Regions from separate parts of the Kitasatospora sp. NPDC008050 genome, predicted to be linked through region 1. Evidence: riboswitches for the same ligand, from Rfam matches in the RefSeq annotation. Region 1 holds a riboswitch; each other region holds the start of a gene.
What was found. A riboswitch is a leader RNA that binds a small molecule or an ion and turns the genes downstream of it on or off. The one in region 1 is predicted to bind cyclic di-AMP.

Region 1 (7,721 bases):
CGTCCGGACTGAACGCGACCGCGTTGACGAAGTCGGTGTGCCCACTCAGCACGCCGAGCGCCTGCTGGGACCGGACGTCCCAGAGCCGCACCGTGCGATCCTCGCCGGCCGAGGCCAGCAGGCGCCCGTCCGGGCTGAACGCCACGGCGAAGACCGATCCCTGATGGCCGGTGAGCACCGCGACCTGGGCGCGGGTCGCCAGGTCCCAGAGCCGGATGGTCTGGTCGGCCCCGGCCGAGGCCAGCAGGCGGCCGTCGGGGCTGAAGGCGACCCCGAAGACCGAGCCGGTGTGTCCTTCGAGCACCCCGGTCATGGCATGGCGGGCGACATCCCACAGCCGCACGGTGTGGGCGGCGTCCGCCGCTGCCAGGGTGTGCCCGTCGGGGCTGAACGCGCTCTGCCAGATCTCCGTGAACGGGTGCACGGTCAGCGCGGCCGCGCCGACCTCCCAGAGCGCCGCGGTCTGGTCGAAGCCGGCGGTGGCGATCAGCTTGCCGTCCGCGCTGACGGCCACGCCCTGGACGTAGTCGGTGTGGCCACAGAGCGTGGCGATGACCCGGCGGGCGGCCAGGTCCCAGAGCCGCACGGTGCCGTCGCCGCTCGCGCTCACCAGGGTCGTGCCGCCGTCGGTGAAGGCCACGCCGTTCACGTCGTCGCTGTGGCCGGTGAGCGTGGTGAGCAGGGTGTGGCTGGTGGTGTCCCAGAGCCGGACGGTGCGATCGGCGCCGCCCGAGGCGATGGTGCGTCCGTCGGGGCTGAACGCCACGCCGAGCACCTCGTCGCCGTGGCCGGTGAGGGTTCCGGCCGGCGCATGCGTGACGGTCTCCCAGAGCCGCACCGTGCGATCCTCGCCGGCCGAGGCCAGCAGCCGGCCGTCGGGGCTGAACGCCACGCCGACCACCTCGTCGGTGTGGCCGCTCATGGCGGCGATCAGGGTGTGGCTGGTGATGTCCCAGAGCCGCACGGTGCGGTCGGCCCCGGCGGAGGCGAGGGTGCGCCCGTCGGGGCTGAATGCCACGGCCCGTACCGCGCCGCCGTTGCCGAAGAGCGTGACAGGGAGCAGACGGCCCGGCAGGTCCCACAGCCGCACCGTGCCGTCCGAGCTGCCGGAGGCGATGGTCCGGCCGTCCGGGGCGAAGGCGACGGCGCGCACCGGCCCGCCGTGCCCGGTCAGGGTGGTGTCGAGGCGGCGGTCGGCGGCGCTCCAGATCTTCACCGTCCCGTCCGAGCTCGCCGTCGCCAGACGGCTGGAATCCGGGCTGAAGGCGACCGCGTTGACCGGCCCGGCATGGCCGAAGAGCCGGCCGGCGAAGGCCTGGGACTGGGTGCTCAGCAGCGCGCCGCGGGCCTCGGTGGTCGGCGCGGTCCGAAAGGCCTCGTCGGCCAGCAGCATCGACTCCTCGGGGCGGCCGGCCGCGAGGGCGGCCGACTCGGCGGCCAGCGCCTTGGACAGCGCGGTGCGACGCTCCGTGAGCGCCTCGGCCCGCTGCCGGTAGGCGACACCCCCGGCCGTGATCGCGAGCAGCAGCAACCCCACGAGGGTGACCAGCAGTTGCCGGCGTCGGCGCAGCTGCCGCCGCAGCGCCTGCTGCCGCTCCGCCTCCTCGGCCTGACCGGCCCGCAGGAAGTCGGTCTCGGCGGGCGTCAGTTCCGCCCGGCGCCGCGGATCGCGTAGGTGCTCGGAGGCGACCGCGAGCCGGGTGCCACGGTAGAGCGCCGTCGGATCGCGCCCTTCGCGCTCCCACTCGGCGGCGGCCTCGGCGAGCTGCTGGCGCACCAGCAGGCCGGCCCGGTCGGCGTGGATCCACCCACGCAGCCGCGGCCAGGCCCGGATCAGCGCCTCATGGGTGATCAGCACCGTCTGGCTGTCGACGGTGATCAGCCGGGCATGGACGAAGGCGTCGAGCACCGCCGTGGCCCGGTGACCGGGGTTGGCCTGCGGAGTGCGCGGCAGTGGTACGGGCATGGCGGCGGTGCGCGGCAGCAGCCGTCGCAGCGCCGGTTGACGCGGGTGCGGCCGTGATCGCGGGAGCGGCCGGGCGGGGCGTCCCTCGGGCAGATCGGCCGGCCCGCCCTGACCCGGTGGTGGTTCGGGAGCGGACAGCCAGGTCAGCAACTGCTGGTGGGCCACCGGGTGGCGGGTCGCCTCGTTCTCCTCGCTCAGGTGGATCAGGCGGAGCAGCAGTTGCCGGGCCGTCTGCCGACCGTCGGCGGACAGACCGGCGAAGAGGCTTTCGGCGGTGGCCGCGATCGCACCGTGCACCCCGCCGGTGCGCAGATAGCCCGCCACGGTCAGGGCCCGCCCCTCGCGGTACTGCCAGGTGGCGAGCAGCGCGTGCGAGAGCAGCGGGAGCACGCCGGCTACGCCCGGTTGGAGGGGGAGCACGGCGGTCGCGGCACGCCGGTCGGGCGGACCGGAGGGCGGCAGCTCCACCGGTCCGAGGTCGCGCAGCAGGACTTCGACCAGCCCAGGCTCCAGCAGCAGGCCGGCCTCCGCGGCCGGGCGGGTGATCGCCTCGTGGAGTTCCGCGCCGGTCATCGGACCCAGTGCGAGCAGGCCGCGGGTGAAGACGGGGACCAGCTCCGGATGATCGAGGCAGCGCCCGCAGAAGTCGGCGCGCACACCCAGCACGACGAGGGTGGCCTCGGCGGCGGGTCTGCCGTCCGGGACGGTGGCGAGTTCGCAGAGGGCCTGGATGAAGGCGTGCCGCTCGGCGGGATCGGGACAGAGGGTGAAGACCTCCTCGAACTGGTCCACGATCAGGGCCGGTCCGACGACCGGCACCGACCCCGCCCCCGGCACCGGAGCAGGGGCCGGGCCCGCGGCGGTCGCGCTCACAAGTGAAGGTGAGGTAGAGGGTGAGACTCTTGGCTCGGCCGTTGGTGTCGGCGAGGCCTCGGTGCTGGGGGACGGGAGCGGGACGGGCCCGGGGGCGGGCTCGGTGGAGGAGGCCGACACGGTGTCGAGGAGTCGACGCAGGACCGAGAGCGGCCGCGCGGTCGGTGTGCAGACCAGCACGCGGCGGCCCCCAGGGTGCGCGGACGGCAGGTCGCCGCGCTGGAGGGCGGGCAGCAGACCGGCCCGCAGCAGGGAGGACTTGCCCGCGCCCGAGGGGGCGACCAGCGCGAGCGGCCCCTGCCCCGCCCGCTCGGCCAGCCGGTCGAGCAGTGCGGCGAGCGCGTTGTCGCGGCCCGCGAACCAGCGGGCGTCCTGCGGGCCGAAGGCGGCCAGCCCGAGGTAGGGGCAGGGGAGGTCGAGTTCCGGTGGCGGGGCGCTGTCGGAGGCGGGCCAGGTCGGCCCGGGCTCGGCGGCTTCGGTCAGCCGCAGCAGCGAACCGTCGGCGCGCAGCAGCTCGTCGCAGCGGCGGGCCAGGTCATGGCCGGCGGGCTTGCTGCCGTTCTCGATCTTGCTGAGGTAGCCCTTGCTGTAGTGCAGCAGGCGGGAGAGGGCGCTGAGCGACAGGCCGCGCTCGGTGCGCAGCCGGCGCAGCTCGGCGCCGAAGCGCTCGTCGCGGGGCCGGGGGGCTCCGTCCGCCGGTGGAATCAGGTCCATGCGCACCCCGCGACGCCAGCCAGGCCGCGCTTGGCGACTTCTCGGATCTGTCATCCACAGATTACCGGCTGTGATCGAGCCGTCTGGCATGCTGTGGTCTCGATCGGTGCGGGTCCAGTGGCGGCGCCAGTGGCAAATATGTTGTAATACGCAACCACTACGGGAGAGGAAGAGGTCACGCGTGTCGGGGCGAGACGAGTCGATCGAGATCATCCAGCGCGAGCTGACCGCCTTCGCCCGGCGGGCCCGGCACAAGGCCTCACAGCTGCATCCGGGGCTCTCCCTGGTGACGTACAGCATCCTCGACCTGATGTACGAACGCGGTGGCTGCCGGGCGGCGGACCTGGCCGCCTACTTCATGCTCGACAAGTCGACCGTGAGCCGGCAGGTCGGCGCGCTGGAGAAGCTGGGACTGCTCAGCCGCGAGGTGGATCCGGAGGATCACCGAGGGCAGATCCTGCGCCCGAGCGAGCAGGGCCTGGCACTGCTCCGGCATGCGTACGAGATGCGCCGCGAGTCGTTCACCGAGCGGTTCACGGAATGGACCGACGAGGACATCGCGCGGCTGGCGGGCTACCTGGTGCGGTACGGCGCGGCGGACTGACACCGGATCGCCCGACGCACGGCGCACGGCGCACGGCGCACGGCGCCCGACGCCCGACGCACGAGGAGGCGGCAGCGCCAAAAGCCGTCGGCCGGCCACGGGTTGGGGAACCCGTGGTCCGGCCGACGGCTGAAGCGATCCGCTGAGTGCGATTCGTGGGGCGCGATTCGTTGGGCGCGATCTGCCGGGTGAGATCCGCCGGGCGCTACCGCTCGGCGGAGCCCGACCCGGGACCGCTGATCACCGGGGTGATCAGTACGCCTGGTGGGCCTGCCAGAAGACCCAGGCCTGGTTCGGGCTGCCGTAGGTCTGGTTCATGTACTGCAGCGCCCACTTGATCTGGGTGGCGGGGTTGGTCGCCCAGTCCGAGCCGACCGAGGCCATCTTGTTGCCGGGCAGGGCCTGCGGCAGGCCGTAGGCGCCGGAGCTCGGGTTGGTGGCGGTGACGCTCCAGCCGCTCTCGTGGGTGATGATCTGGTCGAACGACGCCAGCTGGTCGGCCGGGACGATCGAGGCGGCGAGCGCCTGCAGCGAGGCGACGCTGGCGTTGGCGCTCAGGGCCGGAGCAGCGGTGGCGACCGGGGCGGCCGGGGCGCTCTTCGGAGCCGGAGCCGGAGCCGGAGCCGGCGCCTGGGTCGCAGCCGGAGCCTGGGCCGGGGCGGGGGTCTGCGCCTGGGCCGGAGCCTGGCCGTCGCCCAGCGCGAGGTGCTGGCCGGGGTAGATCATGTCCGGGCCGCCGACGAGCACCGACTTGTTCAGGTCGTAGAGCTTCTGCCAGCCGCCCTGCACGTTGTGGCTGGTGGCGATCTTGGACAGCCAGTCGCCGTCCTGCACGGTGTAGCCGGCGGGAGCCTGGGCGGCCGGGGCCGCGGCGGGGGTGGCGGCCTGGGGGGCCGCGGCCGGGGCGACAGCCGCCGACTGGTGCTGCGCGGCGTGGCCGTGCGAACCGGAGTGGAGCGGAGCGGCGCTGGCGCCACCGGCGGTGATCATGGGCAGACCGGCGCCGGCGGCCACGATGACGGCGGTGGCGATCGCGCGCTTGATGGTGGCGCGGCTGGGCAGGCTGGGACGACCGTTGACGGACATCATGAAAAGCTTTTCCTCTCCCACGCCTGCGAGGTGAGCTGTCGGATTCGGGCTGGAGTTGCCCGGCCGCGCAATGCGCGGCTTCACCCCTAGCCCCGCCCGGAGTCGTGCTCCAGGTGGGGCGACTTACCTTGGGTCCCCCGCCCCTGCCGTGGTGCTGTGGTGCACAGTGCCCGTTCCATCCGGCGGCAGGATTCGGCGTTCCGGGGAGCGGGGTTCGTGTGGAGACGAACGGCATGCACCGTAGACAGGTCGAAGGTCCTATCTCAAGCCAGAAGGACCTGTCACAGGGCAATGTGAGGTGTCTCATGCCGAAGCTGGAGGGGCGATAACGATTCGCATCGTTATCGCCCCGTGATATGAAATTCCGTCAGCCCGCCCCCCGTCAGCCCGCGTGCCAACCCTGCGGGTCGACGTCGCCGGGCACCGCCGCGGCCGGGTGGTAGGGGCCGCGGGTCAGCACGAAGCCGGCCAGGTCGAGGTGGCTGACCGCGCCGTCCTCGGCGCGCACCACACGCAGCGGCTCGCCCGCGTAGTAGCCGTCCAGGCCGGTCCAGCTGCCGTCCGGCTCGGGCGCGAAGCGGGAGGTGCGGGCGGGGCCGCTGAGCGCGGTGAGCTCCAGGGACCGGTCCGCCCGCAGGTGCAGGGCCAGCGCCGTGGGGCCCCAGTACCAGGGGCCGGTCAGCGCCAGCAGGGCGGGATCGGCGTCGGTGAACGGGCGCCAGGCGGCGGGCAGCAGCGGTTCGCGCTCGGCCACGATCCGGAGCAGGTCGGGAGCGACCGTCGCGAGCGCGGAGCCGGCGGTGACATTGCTGAGGGTGATCGCCGCCACGTCGTCCTCGGTGCTGAACCACAGGTAGGCCAGGAAGCCGGGCATCGAACCGGTGTGACCGGCCAGCAGCCGTCCGTCCTGCCGGAGCAGCTGCAGGCCCAGGCCGTAGCAGGAGGTCCAGTCGTCACTGTCCGGGCCGGCGGCCGGGCGGCGCATCTCGGCCAGGCTGGCGGGGGCCAGCACCTTCTCCGTGCCGCCCGGGAGGGTGCCGGCCAGGAAGCAGGCCCAGCGGGCGAGGTCGGCGGCCGTGGACCAGAGCTGGCCGGCCGGCGCCATCAGGCCGGTGTCGGTGAGGGGCTCGGGGAGCATCACATCCGCCCACGGATGCACGGCGAACCCGCCCGCGTGCGGAGCCTGCGGCAGCACGGTGGTGCGGCTCAGGCCGAGCGGATCGAGCACCTCCTGGCGCAGCACCTCGCCCCACGGCAGCCGGCGCACCTTGGCCACCAGTGCGCCGAGCAGCGCGTAGCCGGGGTTGGAGTAGTGGTAGCGCTCACCGGCCGGGTGGCGGAACGGCTGCTCCTCCAGCAGGTTGCCCAGCTCCGGGCGGTGCGAGCCGTCGGTCCGCTCCCACCAGGGGGCCGGCGTCTCGGCGGCCAGCCCGGCCGTGTGGCTGAGCAGTTCGCGGATCGTGGCCCGCCCGGCGGAGGTCCCCGGCAGGTGCTGCTCCAGCGGATCGGACAGGTCGAGCAGGCCCTCGTCGCGCAGGCGCAGCACCAGCACCGCCACGAAGGACTTGGTGATCGAGCCGATCCGGTACTGCGTGTTCTCGTCCGGCGCGTGGCCCTCGATCATGCTCCGGCCACCGCTCCAGACCCGGTGGCCGCCGCGGGCCACCGCGCCGACCAGCGAGGGCGTCCGGCCCCGCGCCTGTCCGACGGCGAGGCGGTGCAGCAGGGCCCGACGGGTCTCGGGCAGCAGCTCGCCGACGGCCAGGGCAGGGATGGGCAGCTCGTCGGCCCGCGCCTGGTTGATCGGCAACTCGTCGGACTGGTACGTCATCTGATCTCACATTCGCAGCTGGGAGGGCTGGAGAAGGTCGAACCGCTCGACCCTACCGGCGCCCGCGCCGTGTGGCTCGGCATTAAGAGGGGCTCACGCATGCGACACCTCGCAACCCCGGCCGGCACCGCGTCGCCGCCCCGCCGACCAGCGCGGATCCCCCCTCCCGCTATGCTGCCCCCGGCCGCGCGACCACGGGCCGCTGGAACAGAGGGGGAGACGGGTGCATCAGTCCCGAAACGACAGTGATATGACGCGGCTTCAGACGGACCGCCCGCACCCCGCGCGGATCTATGACTACTGGCTCGGCGGCAAGGACAACTTCCCGCCGGACCGCCAGGCCGCCGAGCACGCGATCAGCGCCTCGGCGGACATACCGGCGGCGGCCCGGGAGAACCGCGCCTTCCTGCGGCGGGCGGTGCGGCTGGCCGCGGAGTCCGGTATCCGGCAGTTCATCGACATCGGTGCCGGTCTGCCCTCGCCCGGCAATGTGCACGAGGTGGTGCAGACCATCGCCCCCGATGCCCGGGTGGTGTACGTCGACAACGACCCGATCGTGCTCACCCACGGGCGCGCGCTGCTGGCCGACAACCGCAGCACCACGGTGCTGACCGGGGACGTCCGGGAGCTGGACGAGCTCTTCG
Region 2 (7,721 bases), on a different contig from region 1:
TGGTCGAGATGCTGGTCGAGCGGGGGGTGGCGGGCATCGTCTTCGTCTCCGGCCTGCACGCCGATTCGACCGCCGACCACGACCGGTACGCCAAACTGACCGGGCGCCGGGTGCCGTTCGTGCTGATCAACGGCTACAGCGAGAAGGTCGCCGCGCCGTTCATCTCGCCCGACGACCGGGCGGCGATGTGGATGGCGGTCCAGCACCTGGCCGAGCTCGGCCACGAGCGGATCGGCCTGGCGGTCGGTCAGCGCCGCTATGTGCCGGTGCTGCGCAAGATCGAGGGATTCACCGCGGCCATGCGCTCGGTGCTCGGCGTCGGGGACGAGGAGCTGGACGAGCTGGTGCACCACACGCTGTTCAGCGTGGAGGGCGGCCATGCGGCGGCCGGTGTGCTGCTCGACCGCGGCTGCACCGCGATCGTCTGCGGCAGCGACCTGATGGCGCTGGGCGCGATCCGCGCGGTGCGTCAGCGCGGGCTCGCCGTGCCCGGCGACATCTCGGTGGTCGGCTTCGACGACTCACCGCTGATCGCCTTCACCGAGCCTCCGCTCACCACGATCCGTCAGCCGGTGGAGGCGATGGCCACCGCCGCCGTCGACGCGCTGCTGGAGGAGGTCGGCGGCGAGCCGGCCCAGCGGGTGGAGTACATGTTCCAGCCGGAGCTGGTGATGCGCGGCTCCACCGGGGCCAGGCCCCACCGCGGGGACTAGTCGGTCCCGGCCCGACAGGCGCCGAAGATCCACCGGTGCCAGCATCGAGGCATGGGAGCCACCTCGCAGCGACCCGACGAAACGGCGCCGCCAGCCCGCCCGGACTGGCGGCGCCGACTGCTGCTCGGCGGCTGCTCGCTGGCCGCACTGATCGGCCTCTACTTCCTGTGGGCCGCCACCGTCCCGCGCTGGTGGGCCCAGCAGGTGGGCGACAGCGTGCACGGCCGGCTCTCCAGCGGACTGGTCTTCGGCCTGCTCACCGGCGTCACCTGCACCCTGCTGCCGCTCCTGGTGGCCTGGTTCGGGCTGCGCCGGCGCCGGTCCTGGAAGGTCTCGGCGGCCTGGGTGGCGGTCGCCCTGGTGCTGGCGCTGCCGAACCTGTGGACGTTGGGCGTGGTGGTCGGCGACGGCAGCGGTGCGCACGCGGGGCAGCGCACGATGGACGTGAACGCTCCCTGGTTCCGCGGGGCCAGCCTGATCGGCGCGGTGATCGGCGCGGCGGTCTTCGTCGCGCTGGTCTGGTTCGCCCGGCGCCGGCAGCCGAAAGCGCCGTGACGCCGGTTCACCGGATCGGCCGAGGGCCACCTCCCGGAGAGTGGGGAGGCGGCCCTCGTTGCTGTCCAGCGGCTGCTCAGCGCTGTGCCGTCAGGTTCAGACCCGGCCGGCGAAGTCCGGGGCGTAGTTGCTGATGGTCTCGTACTTCACGCCCGCGCTCGGGTTGGCGGCCTCGACGAACTGGCCGTTGCCGACGTAGATGGCGACGTGGTAGACGCCCGAGTTCTGGCCGTTGTTGGACCAGAACAGCAGGTCGCCCGGCTGCAGGCTGTTCATCGACACCGGGGTGCTGGCGGCGGCCTGGTCGGCGGCCACCCGCGGGATGGAGATGCCCGCCGAGGCCATCGCGGCCTGGGTCAGGCCGGAGCAGTCCCAGCCACCGTTGCCGGTGCCGCCGTAGATGTAGGCCTGACCGACCTTCGACTCCGCGAAGGCGATGGCGGTGGCCATCGCGCCGGAGGCGGGCGCCGGGGCGGCGGTGGTGGTGGAGGCGGTGGCCTGGGCGTTGACGGCCGGCGCCGGGGTGCTGGCGGCCGGGGTGCTGTCGCTGCTCTGGGGGGCGGCGGTGGCCGAGCCGCCCAGGCTCAGCTGCTGGCCCGGGTAGAGCACGTCAGGACCGGCGCTCAGGACCGACTTGTTGAGCTCGTACAGCTTCTGCCAGCCGCCGGCCACGTGGTGGCTCTGGGCGATGGTGGAGAGCCAGTCGCCGCGCGCCACGGTGTAGGTCTGGTCGCCGGCGTTCTTGGTGCCGTTCCACTGGTGGTTCCAGTGGCCCTGGCCGCCCTTGCCGCCCTGGGTGGCGTTCTGCGAGCCCTGCGGGGCGCTGGGCTGCGCGGGGGCACTCGGCTGGGCCGGGGTGCTGGTGGCCGGGGTGCTGGTGGCCGGGGCGCCGGGGTTCACGGCGGCGGGGGTGCCGCCCTGGGTCAGACCCGCCTGGACGGAGCAGACCGGCCAGGCGCCGGGGCCCTGGTCGGCGAGCACCTTCTCGGCGACCGCGATCTGCTGGTCCTTGGTGGCCTGGTCGGCCTGCGCGGCGTACTGGGTGCCGCCGTAGGCGGCCCAGGTGGAGGCGCTGAACTGCAGGCCGCCGTAGTAGCCGTTGCCGGTGTTGATGCTCCAGTCGCCGCTGCTCTCGCACTGGGCGACCTTGTCCCAGGTGGAGACGGGAGCGGCGGAGGCGGTGGTGGCCGTGATGCACGGCAGGGCAAGACCGAGACCGAGCAGGCCGGTGGCGGCGATCGCCCGGCGAGCGGTGCGGGACGGACGGGTCGTGCCAGTGGTGGGCAGCATGAAGACGCGTTCCTCTCCTACGCCTACGAGGTGAGCTGTCGGATTCGGACTGGAGTTGCCCGGCCGCGCGCTGCGCGGCTTCACCCCTAGCTCCGTCACTCGGTCCGAGGACCGGGTGCCGGGGCGGCTTACCTGGTTCCCCCGCTCCTGCCGTGGTGCGTTTTCGCGCTGCCAGCGCATCCGGTGGCAGGACTCGGCGTCCGGCTGTGCTGGGTCCGTGTGACCACGAACGGGGAGCACGTTAGACAGAGATAAGTTGAATCCGCAAACAGCTGTGATGGCCGTCACAGGGCCGCCATGGAACCTTCAAGATCGCCCCGGGGGCATACCTGAGAGGGCGTCGGGGGAGGGGTGCGGCGAGGGCGTGCAACCGGCCTGCGGAGTACGGGATGTGCCGTCGGCTCAGGGGTGGACGTGCTGATGGTCTGTCCGTTCCCGGCCTTGATGATCAAGGGGTCGGCCGATCGGACCGAGGTGCCCTGACCGGTCGTCGGTGAGACGAAAGGCCCTGTGTGGCGCACCGGTCGACATCGACCGAATGTCCGTTTTACCCCTTCTGTCATCGCGTCAGCTCGCAGCCCCGACCGACCGGTCGGCTCGACGGGTCCGCTTGCCCACTCCCGCTTGGACACTGGACCGTCACCAAACCGCCACATGTGCGCCACTGACCCGTCGCCGACCCACCGATGAACAGGGCCCCGGACAGGCCGATGGCCCCGCTCCCAGGGCTGGGAACGGGGCCATCGGCCTGTCCGGGGCCGGCACGGCCGCGTTGGTCAGTGGGTCACTCGCCGGCGGCGGGCTCCTCGGCGGGCGGCTCCTCGGTCGGCAGCGGCTCGGCCACCGGCTCCGGCAGTGCGGCCAGGTAGGCCGAGGCGATCAGCTGACCGAGGGTCGGGTAGGCGCCGAGCACGGCCGCGCTCGGGCAGCCGGTCTCCTCGCTCGCCGCGAGCAGCAGGTCCTCGGCGACCTCGGGGCCGATCACCAGCGGAGCCAGCGCCGGGCGCTGGGAGCCGGTGGCCCGCAGGTGGTCGACGGCACCGGCCACCGCGCCGGGCACGTCCAGGGCCGCGGCCACCACGGGCACCGCCAGGCGGGCGGCGAGCAGCACGCCGGTGATCCCGGCCGCCGCCGCGGCGTCCTCGCCACCGGCCGTGGTCAGCACCACGCCGTCCGCGGCGGTGGCGATGGCGAACAGGCGGGCGCGGTCGGCGCGGGCCAGACCGGCCTCGGAGAGGCGCACGTGCACGGCCTCGGCGAGCAGCGGGTGGGGGCCGAGCACGTCGGTCACCGGGGCGCCGGTGCGCGCGGCCAGGCCGTGCAGCTCCGTCAGGTAGCCGTGCGGGCCGGGCAGCAGCGGCACCAGCACCGGGGCGGGCATCCCGGCCGCCAGTGCGCCGGCGATCAGGCTCTCGACCGTGTCGACCTGCTGCACCGTCGGGGCCGCGGTCGCCCGGTCCGCCTGCTCGGCGGCCTGCGCTGCGGCGTCGGCGTCGACCGCTTGGGCCTGTGCGGCGTCGTGCGCCGGTGAGGGTGCGGCGGGCAGCCAGCCGGCCGCTGCCAGGATCCCGGGCTGCTCACCGCGGAGAATCGAGAGCAGTTCGTCCACCACCGCGACCGCCTGCGGCGTCGGCTCGGCCGGGACGGCGAGCACGAGGGCCGGGGCGCCGACCGGCAGCTCTGGCCGTTCGGGTCGACGATGGCGCCCCCGCGCGCGGGAGCCTGGCGTGCGGACGGGTAGTGGCGCGCCCGGGATGGCTGCAGTGCTCATGGCGGAGATCGTAGGACATGCGCCGGGGCATCCGGCATTCGGCTGCCGTTACCGCACGTCTGTCGCATATCCACCGGAATATCAGCTGCCGCCCGGCGGCCCGTGGGCCTGGTCGGTAGCCGGATATTTCGGGCAACCGCTGACAAATCGCCAGCCCAATCCGGTCAGTGTGACGGAGTGTGAGGAATTGGCTGCGAAGTTGATCAACCGAACCGCGTGTCAATGGTCGAACCGGTCAGCCTCTCCGGCCGTCCTTCAAACACGGGGTCACGGACAGTCTGCTGATTTGCTGTCAAATGTCCGAATAGGGGTACCTGATGAGACCGCCGGGAGGCGGTTTGGTCACCTCTTGTACAGGCAGCTGCACGCGCAAAATCACATGCCGATGCACGTGCATTAGCGTTATCATTACGAGTAGTAAGGCATCTGCCCTGCCCGTACGAGCCGGAGGCGGCCGGCGGCCGGAGCGGTTGGGCGCCGAGCAGTACGAGCACTCCAGGCTCTTGGGAGATTTCTATGCACCACACGTACAACGGCATGGCTGCTGCGGACCTCGATGGCGTGGTCTGGCAGAAGAGTCAGCACAGCAACTCCAAGGGGAACTGCGTGGAGTTCGCCGCCCTTCCGGACGGCGCGGTCGCGATGCGCAACTCGCGCTTCCCGGACGGCCCGGCGCTCATCTACACCCGTGACGAGATAGCGGCGATGCTGCTGGGCGTCAAGGACGGGGAGTTCGACTACCTGGTGGCCTGACCGGCCGACCGGGCCGGGTCGGGCAGGCTGGTTCACGCCGTCGTGGGAGCAGGGGCCGCGACGGCGTTCGGCGTTGCGCGGCTCGGGAGTTGGCGCACTGCTGGTGGCGTGCGGCCGGGGAGCGTGCCGAGGGGGAGCCGGTGTGGTGCCCGTCTCCGTGGGCCGCGCCCCGGGCGGGCGTGAGCCCGGGCCGGTTCGGACCCGGGGCGGCCGGCCGGCGCGCCTCGCGGGGTTTCGGGCTTGCGGGGTTTCGGGCTTGCAGGGCTTCGACGTGCGGGGCTTCAGGCGGAGCGGCGGTGGCGTCCGGCCGTCGCGGCGGAGCCTGATATGGAGTCAGCGAGCGCGTCGGACAGGTCGACTGACGGTCCGTCGGCCTGGAATACCGCCCAGACCACCTTGCCGGCCCCGGAGGCCAGCGGGTGCCAGCCCCAGGAGTGGCTGAAGGAGTCGACCAGGTGCAGCCCGCGCCCCGACTCGGCGACGAAGTCCGCCTCCCGGGTGACCGGGCCGGCGCTGCTCGGATCGCTGACCGCGCAGACCAGTTGGGAGCCTCGGTGGACCAGGCTGATCCGGATCGGCAGCCGTCCCTCGGCCGGGTGTCCCTCGGCGGAGCGGGCGGCGCACGGCTGGGCCGGGATCGCGGCACGGCCGCCCGGACAGCCGGTGGCTCCCGGCAGGCTCGCCGCGGCGAGCTGGCCGATCGCGTGCCGCAGGGCGTTGGTCACCAACTCCGAGGCCACCAGGGCCACATCGTCGAAGAGGTCACCGAGTCCCCAGCGCTGCAGGGTGGTTCTGGTGAAGTCGCGGGCGGTCTTCACCGCGTCATAGCGGGGAGCGAGAGTACACGTCACGACGTCAGGATCGACGGCCAGGGCCGCACCGGTGCCCATGAAGAGCTCCTCCCATAAGGGGGCGGACACGGCTGGACCCGGCGGGGTCATGCCGGTCACCTCCGACTCGCTCGGCCGCTTCGTCCTCGTCCCGACCCGGCGTGCACGGTCGACAACGAAGCCCGCGGGGATTGTCCAGGGGCGTGCAACTGCACGTGCACCATCGTGCTCTGCGCTCACGGCAGATGCAAGAGTCGATTCACGTGCAGTCGCACTATTGGCATATGCAGACACCGGATGCACGTGCAGCGGAACGTGCCGATGGACGTGCTGATGGACGTGCCGATGCAAAATTGATAGATCCTTCTGCCACTACAGGCACTGTGAGCGGCCAAGTGATGGCAGACTGTGCGCTGTTTTCCCGACGCGGAGGTTCCCACGGCATGACCACAGTGCAGCCAGGCGGCGGATCCATGGTGCGCCGGATCCTCCTGGGCTCCCAGCTGCGCCGACTGCGCGAGAGTCGCAACATCACGCGCGAGGACGCGGGCTATGCCATCCGCGCTTCCGAGTCCAAGATCAGTCGCATGGAGCTGGGTCGGGTCAGCTTCAAGGAGCGCGACGTCGCCGATCTGCTGAGCCTGTACGGGGTGACCGACGGCGAGGAGCGCGAGTCGCTGCTCGGCCTGGTCCGCGAGGCCAACAAGTCCGGCTGGTGGCACAGTTTCAGCGATGTGCTGCCGGGCTGGTTCCAGACCTACGTGGGCCTGGAGGAGGCCGCCTCGCTCATCCGCACCTACGAGGTGCAGTTCATCCCCGGCCTGCTGCAGTCCGAGGAGTACGCCAGGGCCGTCTTCGGGCAGAGCCGCCCGGTGCTCAGCGACGACGAGATCGAGCGTCTGGTGGGCCTGCGGCTGCGCCGCCAGAAGCTGCTGACGGAGGGTCAGGGCCCGCGCCTGTGGGCCGTGATCGACGAGGCGGCGCTGCGCCGTCCGGTTGGCGGGCCCAAGGTGATGCGCGGCCAGCTGCAGTACCTGATCGACGTCGCCGAGCAGCCCAACGTGGTGATCCAGGTGATGCCGTTCCGGTTCGGCGCGCACGCCGGCGAGAGCGGTGCGTTCAGCATCCTGCGCTTCCCTGAACAGGACCTGGCCGACGTGGTCTACCTGGAGCAGCTGACCAGTGCGCTCTACCTGGACAAGCGCGACGACGTCGACGCCTACGTGCAGGTGATGGAGAGGCTGTGCGTGGACAGCCTCACCCCCGAGAAGACGGTCGAGCTGCTCGCCTCGATCCTCGCCGAGAACTGAGCCCCGCCGGGCCCCACCGGGGCGCTACCGCGCGGTGATTCCCCCCGGGGCCCGCTCCGGGGCCTCCTGTGGCTGCCAGTGCGGCCGCGCGGGTGCCTCGGGCTGCGGTGGGCACCCCAGCTCCCAGTCGAGCGAGTAGCGGGCGAACAGGTCGGCCCGGATCGGTGGCAGCGGGGTCTGCGCGTCGGGCAGCAGCACGCCGATGCAGCCGCCCATCAACGCGCTGCGCAGGACCGCGTGTTCGGCGATCGGATCGCCCGCGCCCCAGTCCATGAGCACCTCGCGCAGGATGGCGCCCAGCTGCTGCTGTTCGGGGTCCTGCACGAAGCCGCCGACGTCCGGGTCGAGGATCAGCGCCAGGTGCGAGCGCATCACCCGCGGGTGGTTCAGCGCGAGGTGGAGCACCGCGTCGATCGCCGTGGCCAGCCGGTGCTGCGCGGAGGCCTCGGGCGCCAGCGCCCCCAGTGCGGCGGTCAGTTCCAGGTGCATCAGGCGGTGG
Region 3 (7,721 bases), on a different contig from region 1:
GCCCCCGCGTACATCAGCACCACCGCCGAGGTGATGAAGCTGACCAGCCGCTGCCAGCTGGGAAAGGGCAGGAAGCAGAGCACGCCCGCCACGAAGGCGACCAGCAGGCCGGCCCAGGGCACCGCGCGGCGGTCGGTGGCCTGCATGGCCTGCGGCGCGTAGCCGTTGCGGCTGAGGCCGTAGGTGATCCGGGAGCTGGAGGTGATGTAGACCAGACCGGTGCCGGCCGGCGAGATGATCGCGTCGATGTACAGCACGGTGGCCAGCCCGCTCAGCCCGATCAGGGTGGCGAGCCCGGCGAACGGGCCGCTGATGCCGTGGTAGGTCAGGTTGCCCCAGCCGCTTGCGAAGGTGTCCGGGGGCAGCGCACCGATGAAGACCACCTGGAGCAGGATGTAGACCAGGCTGCCGATCATCACCGACCCGAGCACCGCGCGGGGGATGTCGCGGCGCGGGTGGGTGCTCTCACCGGCCCACTGGATGGCCTGCTCGAAGCCGAGCAGCGCGAAGATCACGCCACTGGTGCTGATCGCCGAGAGCACGCCGCGGGCGCCGAAGGGCGCGAAGCCCTGCGAGGTGAAGTTGGAGCCGTGGAACTCCTTCGCCCCGAAGATCAGGATCGTCACCACCGGCACGGCGACCTTCCACCAGGTGGCCGCGCTGTTGGTGCGGGCCAGCCACTTGACGCCGAGGAAGTTGATCGCGACGAAGATCGCGAGCAGCACCGCGGCGATCGCGAAGCCCGAGCCGGTCAGCGTCTGGTCCTTGTTCTGGAAGCCGTCCGCCCAGCTCCAGTGCCGGGCGTAGCCGATCATCGCCTGCACCTCGATCGGGGCGATGGTGGCGGCCTGCAGCCAGGTGAACCAGCCGAACGACATGCCGGCGAAGCCACCGAAGGCGTAGTGCGGGTAGCGCGCGGTGCCGCCGGCCACCGGGAAGAGGCCGCCGAGTTCGGCGTGCACCAGGGCCAGCAGCACGATGGCCACCGCGCCCACGCCCCAGGACAGCAGCGCGGCCGGCCCGGCGGCCGTGACGGCCTTCTCGGCCCCGAAGAGCCAGCCGGATCCGATGATCGCCCCGACCGACGCCCACAGCAGGCCGAGCATGCCGACCTCGCGGCGCAGGGCGTGCCGGGGGGAGTTGTTCGGGGGCGCCGGAGCGGGCGTTGCCATGGCATGGGCCTCTCGGACGACGGCAGGGTCAGCCCGACGCTGCCGCAGAACGGCCCCGGCCCGCGTGCCGCACGCCGAACGGGGGGTGCCATCGCCAGCCGTCCGGCCTAGCGGTCGACCAGCCGACGTCTACTGAGATGGATGTGACGGAATATCACATCAGCAAGCGTTGATTTGAGCGCCGCGGCATGCCAGGCTCGTCCCAGCCCCGCCAGGCGCCCGTCACACACCCTCCGACGTAGCCCCGCCACGCACCTCACGCCACCTCACACCACCGCGCGCCACTGCTCGCCGCCGTGCGCGCCCCCAGTCCGGCCTGGGCCGGGAACCATTCCCCTGCCCGGCCCAGGCCCTCAGCCCTCAGCCCTCAGCCCTCAGCATGCGGCATCAGCGAACCGACTCGGCGTCAGCTCGGATCGCGCTCCGCCGAGGCCGCGCGCTGCGCCTCCGCGGCCAGCACCGTCGCCAGGCCCTCGTCGCGGATCCGCCGGTCGAGGTAGAGCAGCCCGTCGGTGAGCGGCAGCAGCGGCGCGGCCAGCGCCGTCGCCAGCCCGTAGGCGAGCAGCACACAGCCGATCAGGAAGAGCACACCGAAGGGCGTGGGCACGCTCTGGGTGACGCTCCCGCCGTACTGGTCGATCCGATCGGTCGTGCTGGTGGTGGCCGACATGACCACCACGCCGATGATCATCGCGGGCACGGTGAGCACCTGGGCGGCGAACGAACCGATCATCCGGACCACGTACGGGATGCCCAGACTGCGCCACCAGGAGCCCTTGTTGAGCCGCCAGGCCCGGCGGATCGCCGCCACCGGCCGCTGGTTCTCCAGCACCACCACCGGCACCAGCAGCGCCAGCCGCACCGCGGCATAGCCGCCGAACACCGCGGCGGGCACCAGCAGACAGGCGAGCAGCACGCCGAAGACGGCCGCACTGCCGGTGGCCAGCCCGATCAGCGCCGCGGGCACCACCGCCGCCAGCAGGCCGCCCAGCGCGGCCAGGCCCAGCAGCAGTTGGGCGCGGGCCACCCGCCCCAGGTAGGGACGGCTCTCCGACCAGAGCCGGCCGGCCGTCACCCGCCGGCCGATCGCTGCGTGCCGCAGCACTGCCGTGCTCACGGTGCTCGCCACCAGCGAGAACCCCCAGAAGCAGCAGAGCAGGACAAGCACCCCGACGACCGCCGTGACACCCACGGTGGCCGCCTGATCGTCGGTCAGCTGGTAGTCCACCTGGTTGCGGGCGTCGTCGATGATGCCGCTGACCGCGCTGTAGCCGACCGCCAGACAGACCCCGCAGAGCCCGAGCACGACCAGCGCCGCGACCGACAGCGGGATCAGCAGCGGCTTGGCGTACTGGCGCAGGGTGCGGAAGACACCGCTGATCACCTCACCGATGCCCAGCGGGGTCAGCGGTATGACGCCGGGCCTGGGCGGCGGCGGCCGGTAGCCCCAGGCGAGGCCGGGCGGCGGCCAGCCACCCTGGTACGGCGCGGGGCCGGGGTACGGTCCCGGGCCCGGGTACCGCGCGGGATCCGGCCGGCGCACCGGCTCCGCGTCCGGATCCGGTGCCCGCCACACATCGTCGGCGCTCATCGCTCTGCTCTCCCCCGTGGTGCTCCGCCCGTGAAGCACCAGAGCGTACGGGAGCCGCCCACTGCGCACAGCCCCGGGGTTGCCGGGCCGGTGTACCGGCCGCCACCAGCGCCGACGCGCTCTCGGCAGCCGGTACGGGCGCGGTGGTCACCCCGTGCTGTACCAGTCCCAGGGCAGCAGCCCGTGGTTCGGCAGGTGCGCCTCGCGGGTGCTGATGGTGATCAGCGGGCGGTCCTTCCAGATGCTCGCGTCGTTGGAGCGCAGGCACAGCTCGGTGCGAGCGTGGTCGGTGTTGGCGACCAGCACGAGCACCGTCTCCTTGCGCAGGTGCTCGAAGACCGCGCGGTCCGGATCGGTCAGCACGGCGCGCAGCCGGGCCCGGTCGGCCAGCCGCAGCCGGCCCCGGTCGCCGTAGCCGAGCGGCCGGGCCTCGGCGGTCGTTCTGGCCACGCCCCGAGCGAGTATCAGCAAGGGCAGCAGGGTGGGGATCCGGCCCGGATCGGTGACCCCCTCCCCCTGGGCCGCGCGATAGATGGCCAGGCCCAGCAGCGTGCGCACGGCCTCCAGGTCGCCGCCGGCGACTCTGGGGTCATGGCCGGCGGCCCAGCGGGTCAGACCGAGGGCCCAGTACATCGACACCTCCAGCGCCGAGGCCTTGCCCATCAGCGCGGAGTCCACCTCCCACCACCAGTGCGGATCGCCCTCGGCCGCTTCGACGGCCGGCTCCAGCTCGTGCACAGCCCACCTCCCGGTGCGCCCGCCCACACCCGGGCCCGGGCGCGCCCTTCTATCGTGCTGCGCACGCGCCGCGGTGTCCGTCGATCGGGCAAACCCGCGCACCGGGCCGGCCGGGCCGCCGCACCGGCCCGCCCGGCCCGGTTTCACACCCCTGTTCCGCCCTGGGCTCAGGGGGTCTGGCCGTAGAAGTGCTCCACGTGCAGCTTGACCACGAGCCGGCGATCGCGGACCATCGCGGCCCGGTAGTCGTCCCAGTCGGGGTGCTCGCCGTCGAGCGTGCGGTAGAGGTCGATCAGTTCCTCCACCGTGTCGTCGTCGGGCGCCGCGGCCACCGGCGTCAGCTCGGCGGTGCCCTCGGCCACCGCCCAGGTCCAGAAGTCCTCGCTGGTCGCGTACAGGCTCGCCCGCGGGTCCCGGGCCAGGTTCTTCGCCTTCACCCGGTCCGCCGTGACGGAGACCCGGATCAGCTCCTCGGCCGGGTCGAAGGCGTAGCGGATGTTGGACAGCTGCGGCCGCCCGTCCCGCTTCAGGGTCACCAGCACCCCGTTGGTCCGGGAGGCGAAAAGCTCACGGATCTTGGCATCGTCGGCCATGGGCCTCTCCTCTGCGTCGAGTTGACGGTTCTTCGGTCGATGACGGTTCCAGCGCCCAACCTAGCTGCGGACAGTGGGCCGCCGGGCGGCTTGGGTGCCGACCGGGCGGGCGGACCTGACGCAGTACGCGCAAGAGGTGTCGGTACAGAGCATCGCGCAGCTTCCGTGATTCTTGTGTGACGTGTGCGATGCGGGGTTGTTATCGGAGTGATGATCCGTCTAGTCTCCCTGCAACCCGCCTACGCGGGTGCCCGGACGAGGTACGCCGAGTCCTGCCCACCGCGCTCCGGGTCCTCGATCACCGACCTCTGGGCAGGGGCGGGGGACCCAGGTTTCAATGCCGTCCCCAACACGGCTAGGGGTGAAGCCGTCCACCGGATCCGTCCGGGCGGACGGCCGGGCCAGCCTCCCGGCCCGAACCCGACAGCTCACCTCGCAGGCGTGCGGAGAGGGATGTTCCATGGGCATATCCGGGGTGTTCTCAGGCCCGGGCCGGCACCGCCGCCCGACCCAGACCGAGCGCGCCGTGACCGCCGCGACGGTGGCCGGCGTCGGCGTCGCCCTGCCGCTGCTCACCGCGACCGGCGCGCACGCCGCCCCGGTCAGCACCTGGGACTCGCTCGCCCAGTGCGTCACCGGCGGCAACTGGACCGCGGACACCGGCGACGGCTACTACGGCGGACTGCATCTCACCCAGCGCCAGTGGGTCGCGAACGGCGGCGACCAGTACGCGGCGCAGGCCTCGCACGCCACCCAGGCGCAGCAGATCGCCGTGGCCGAGCAGTTGCTCGCCGGCCAGGGTCCGAGCGTCTGGGGCAGCTGCGCGGCGGTGGCCGGGCTGACCGCGCCGACCACCAGCACGCCGGTGAGCACGCCGACGCCCGCGCCCCCGGCGACCAGCACGCCGGCCCCGGTCGGCACGCCCACGCCCGTCGGCTCGCCCGCGCCGGTGACCGCGCCCACCACGGCGCCCACGCCCGGCTCCACGCCCACGACGACGCCCACCACCCCGGCGCCGCCCACCACCCCGGCTCCCGGTACGCCGAGCGCCGGCGCCCCCGGCACGGGCATGCCCAGCGGAGCGCCGACGGCGCCGACCACCGCACCGTCCACTGCTCCGACCAGCGGCCCGACCACTGCGACCGCTGCGCCGACCCCGAACGCGCCCGCGCCGGGCACCCCGGCGCCCAGCACCAGCCCGAACCCGACGGCGACCACGCCCCCGGCCGCTCCGACCGCCCCCGGCCCGCAGTCGAGCAGCGCACCGAGCACCCCGTCCCCGCTGGCCCCGGCCCCCGGCAGCGCGCAGACGCCGACCGGCGGCACCACCCCGATCGCCCCCGTGGCACCCGCACCGACCGCGCCCGCGGCCCCGGTCGGCCCCACCGGCCAGGTGGCCCCGACCGGCCAGAGCGACGCCGGTCAGGGCTACACCGTGCAGAGCGGCGACTCGCTCTGGGCCATCGCGACGGACCACCACGTCGACAACTGGCAACAGCTCTACCAGCAGAACCTCGGCACCGTCGGTGGCAACCCCAACCTGATCTTCCCCGGACAGCACCTGCAGCTTCCTTCCTAAGGCCTGTCCGGCGGTGCCCGGTGGGCGGTCACCGGGCACCGCCGGGCACCGTCAGAATGGAGCCATGTCCCGACGCAGCAACCGCACCCGCGCGGCCGAGCCCGCCCCCGTCACCGCGCCCGCCGCGAGCGACGGATCAGTCCCCTGCCCCTGCGGCCTGCCCGCCGCCTACGCCGACTGCTGCCGCCGGCTGCACCGGGGCGAGGCCCAGGCGGCCACCGCCGAGCAGCTGATGCGATCGAGGTTCAGCGCCTTCGTGGTCAACGACGGCGCCTATCTGCTGCGCAGCTGGCACCCGCGGACCCGCCCTGCGGTCGTCGACTTCGACGCGGGGCTGCACTGGCGGCGGCTGGAGATCCTGGGCAGCACCGAGGGCGGCGCGTTCCACCAGGAGGGCACCGTCGAGTTCGTCGCCCACTACGTCGAGCAGAACCTCGACGGCCGGCTGCACGAGAAGAGCCGCTTCGTGCGCCACGAGGGGGCCTGGGTCTACCTGGACGGTGTGATCACGCCGACGCAGGCCTGAGCCGACCGCCGCGACCGCCTTCGCCGCCGTCGCCACCGCCGTCGCCCGAGCCGTCGCCACCGCGAGAGCCTCGGCCACCGATAAATTGCGTGCTGAAAGCTTCGGCTGCCGACTAGTTTGCGCGTATGGACCTCACCGCCAGCGCCGGCACCACCCGACTCAACACCAAGGCGGTGGCCGCGGCCACCGTCTCCGTCCTGCTCTGGGCCTCCTCCTTCGTGGCGATCCGCTCCGCCACCGAGCACTACGGCCCCGGCTCACTGGCCCTGGGCCGCCTCGCGGTCGGCTCGGTGGCGCTGCTCGCGATCTGGGCGGTGCGGGGCGAGGGCCTGCCGCCGCGCGCCTCCTGGCCCGGCATCGCCCTCTGCGGCCTGCTCTGGTTCGGGCTCTACATGCTGGCGCTCAACTGGGGTGAGCAGAAGGTCGATGCGGGCACCGCCGCCATGCTGGTGAACATCGGCCCGCTGGTGATCGCGCTGCTCGGCGGCTGGCTGCTGCGCGAGGGGTTCCCGCGCCGGCTGATGATCGGGATGGCGGTCTCGTTCGCCGGCGCCGTGGTGGTGGGCCTGTCCAAGTCCGGTGGCAGCGGTGCCTCGTATCTCGGCGTGCTGCTCTGCCTGCTCGCCGCGCTGCTCTACGCGGCCGGCGTGGTGGCCCAGAAGCCGGCGCTGCGGCATGCGACTCCGCTGCAGGTCACCGCCTTCAGCTGCCTGATCGGCACGGTGGTCTGCCTGCCGTTCGGCGGCCAGTTGACCGGCCAACTCGCCCACGCCCCGGCCTGGGCCACGCTCGACCTGGTCTACCTGGGCCTGTTCCCCACCGCCCTGGCGTTCAGCACCTGGGCCTACGCGCTCTCCCGCACCACGGCGGGCCGGATGGGCGCGACCACCTATGCGGTGCCCGCGTTGGTGGTACTGATGTCCTGGGCGGTGCTGGGCGAGGTGCCGGCGGTGCTGACCCTGCTCGGCGGCTGCCTCTGCCTGGGCGGCGTCGCGCTCTCCCGGCGGCCCTGACCCACCGTCCGCGTCCGCACCCGACCCGCCCGCTCTGCCCGCGCCACCCGCGCATTCACCCCCCCGTCGTCACCTTCACCAGAGGACTTCCCGTGCAGCTCTCCCTTGAGGACCAGCACCGCCGCGCGCTCGCCTTCCGTGAACTCCACACCGGCCCCGGCGCGTTCGTCGTCGCCAACGCCTGGGACGCGGGCACCGCGCGCCTGCTCACCGACCTCGGTTTCGCCGCGCTCGCCACCACCAGCGCGGGCCTGGCCTTCTCGCTCGGCCGGGCCGACGGCGCGGACCTGGTCGACCGCGCCGAGGCGCTGGCCAACGCCCGGGCCATCGTCAGCGCCACCCACCTGCCGGTCGCCGCCGACCTGGAGAGCGGCTTCGGCGCCGACGCCGAGGCGATCGCCGCCACGATCGAACTGGCCGCCGAGGCGGGCCTGGTGGGCGGGTCGATCGAGGACGCCACCGGGGACCCGCAGGCGCCGATCCACTCGTTCGAGGTGGCCGTCGAGCGG

Region 2: another riboswitch for cyclic di-AMP. It lies ahead of ACFZB9_RS35255 (transglycosylase family protein); the one in region 1 lies ahead of ACFZB9_RS24030 (LysM peptidoglycan-binding domain-containing protein).
Region 3: another riboswitch for cyclic di-AMP. It lies ahead of ACFZB9_RS27045 (transglycosylase family protein); the one in region 1 lies ahead of ACFZB9_RS24030 (LysM peptidoglycan-binding domain-containing protein).

What each region holds. Positions count from the first base shown of each region.
Region 1 is NZ_JBIBIJ010000012.1:182,930-190,650, reverse strand. Features, by position in the region: gene ACFZB9_RS24040 (helix-turn-helix domain-containing protein) at 1-3,553, opposite strand, end outside; gene ACFZB9_RS24035 (MarR family winged helix-turn-helix transcriptional regulator) at 3,735-4,157, shown strand; gene ACFZB9_RS24030 (LysM peptidoglycan-binding domain-containing protein) at 4,410-5,246, opposite strand; cyclic di-AMP (ydaO/yuaA leader) riboswitch at 5,252-5,377, opposite strand; gene ACFZB9_RS24025 (serine hydrolase domain-containing protein) at 5,629-6,996, opposite strand; gene ACFZB9_RS24020 (SAM-dependent methyltransferase) at 7,328-7,721, shown strand, end outside.
Region 2 is NZ_JBIBIJ010000030.1:39,387-47,107, forward strand. Features, by position in the region: gene ACFZB9_RS35245 (LacI family DNA-binding transcriptional regulator) at 1-713, shown strand, start outside; gene ACFZB9_RS35250 (hypothetical protein) at 765-1,268, shown strand; gene ACFZB9_RS35255 (transglycosylase family protein) at 1,365-2,558, opposite strand; cyclic di-AMP (ydaO/yuaA leader) riboswitch at 2,566-2,726, opposite strand; gene ACFZB9_RS35260 (hypothetical protein) at 3,343-4,329, opposite strand; gene ACFZB9_RS35265 (DUF397 domain-containing protein) at 4,846-5,082, shown strand; gene ACFZB9_RS35270 (ATP-binding protein) at 5,364-5,972, opposite strand; gene ACFZB9_RS35275 (helix-turn-helix domain-containing protein) at 6,356-7,222, shown strand; gene ACFZB9_RS35280 (TetR/AcrR family transcriptional regulator) at 7,247-7,721, opposite strand, start outside.
Region 3 is NZ_JBIBIJ010000016.1:69,025-76,745, reverse strand. Features, by position in the region: gene ACFZB9_RS27065 (APC family permease) at 1-1,172, opposite strand, end outside; gene ACFZB9_RS27060 (hypothetical protein) at 1,579-2,763, opposite strand; gene ACFZB9_RS27055 (hypothetical protein) at 2,911-3,501, opposite strand; gene ACFZB9_RS27050 (PPOX class F420-dependent oxidoreductase) at 3,669-4,094, opposite strand; cyclic di-AMP (ydaO/yuaA leader) riboswitch at 4,384-4,552, shown strand; gene ACFZB9_RS27045 (transglycosylase family protein) at 4,621-5,673, shown strand; gene ACFZB9_RS27040 (YchJ family protein) at 5,738-6,199, shown strand; gene ACFZB9_RS27035 (DMT family transporter) at 6,325-7,212, shown strand; gene ACFZB9_RS27030 (isocitrate lyase/phosphoenolpyruvate mutase family protein) at 7,305-7,721, shown strand, end outside.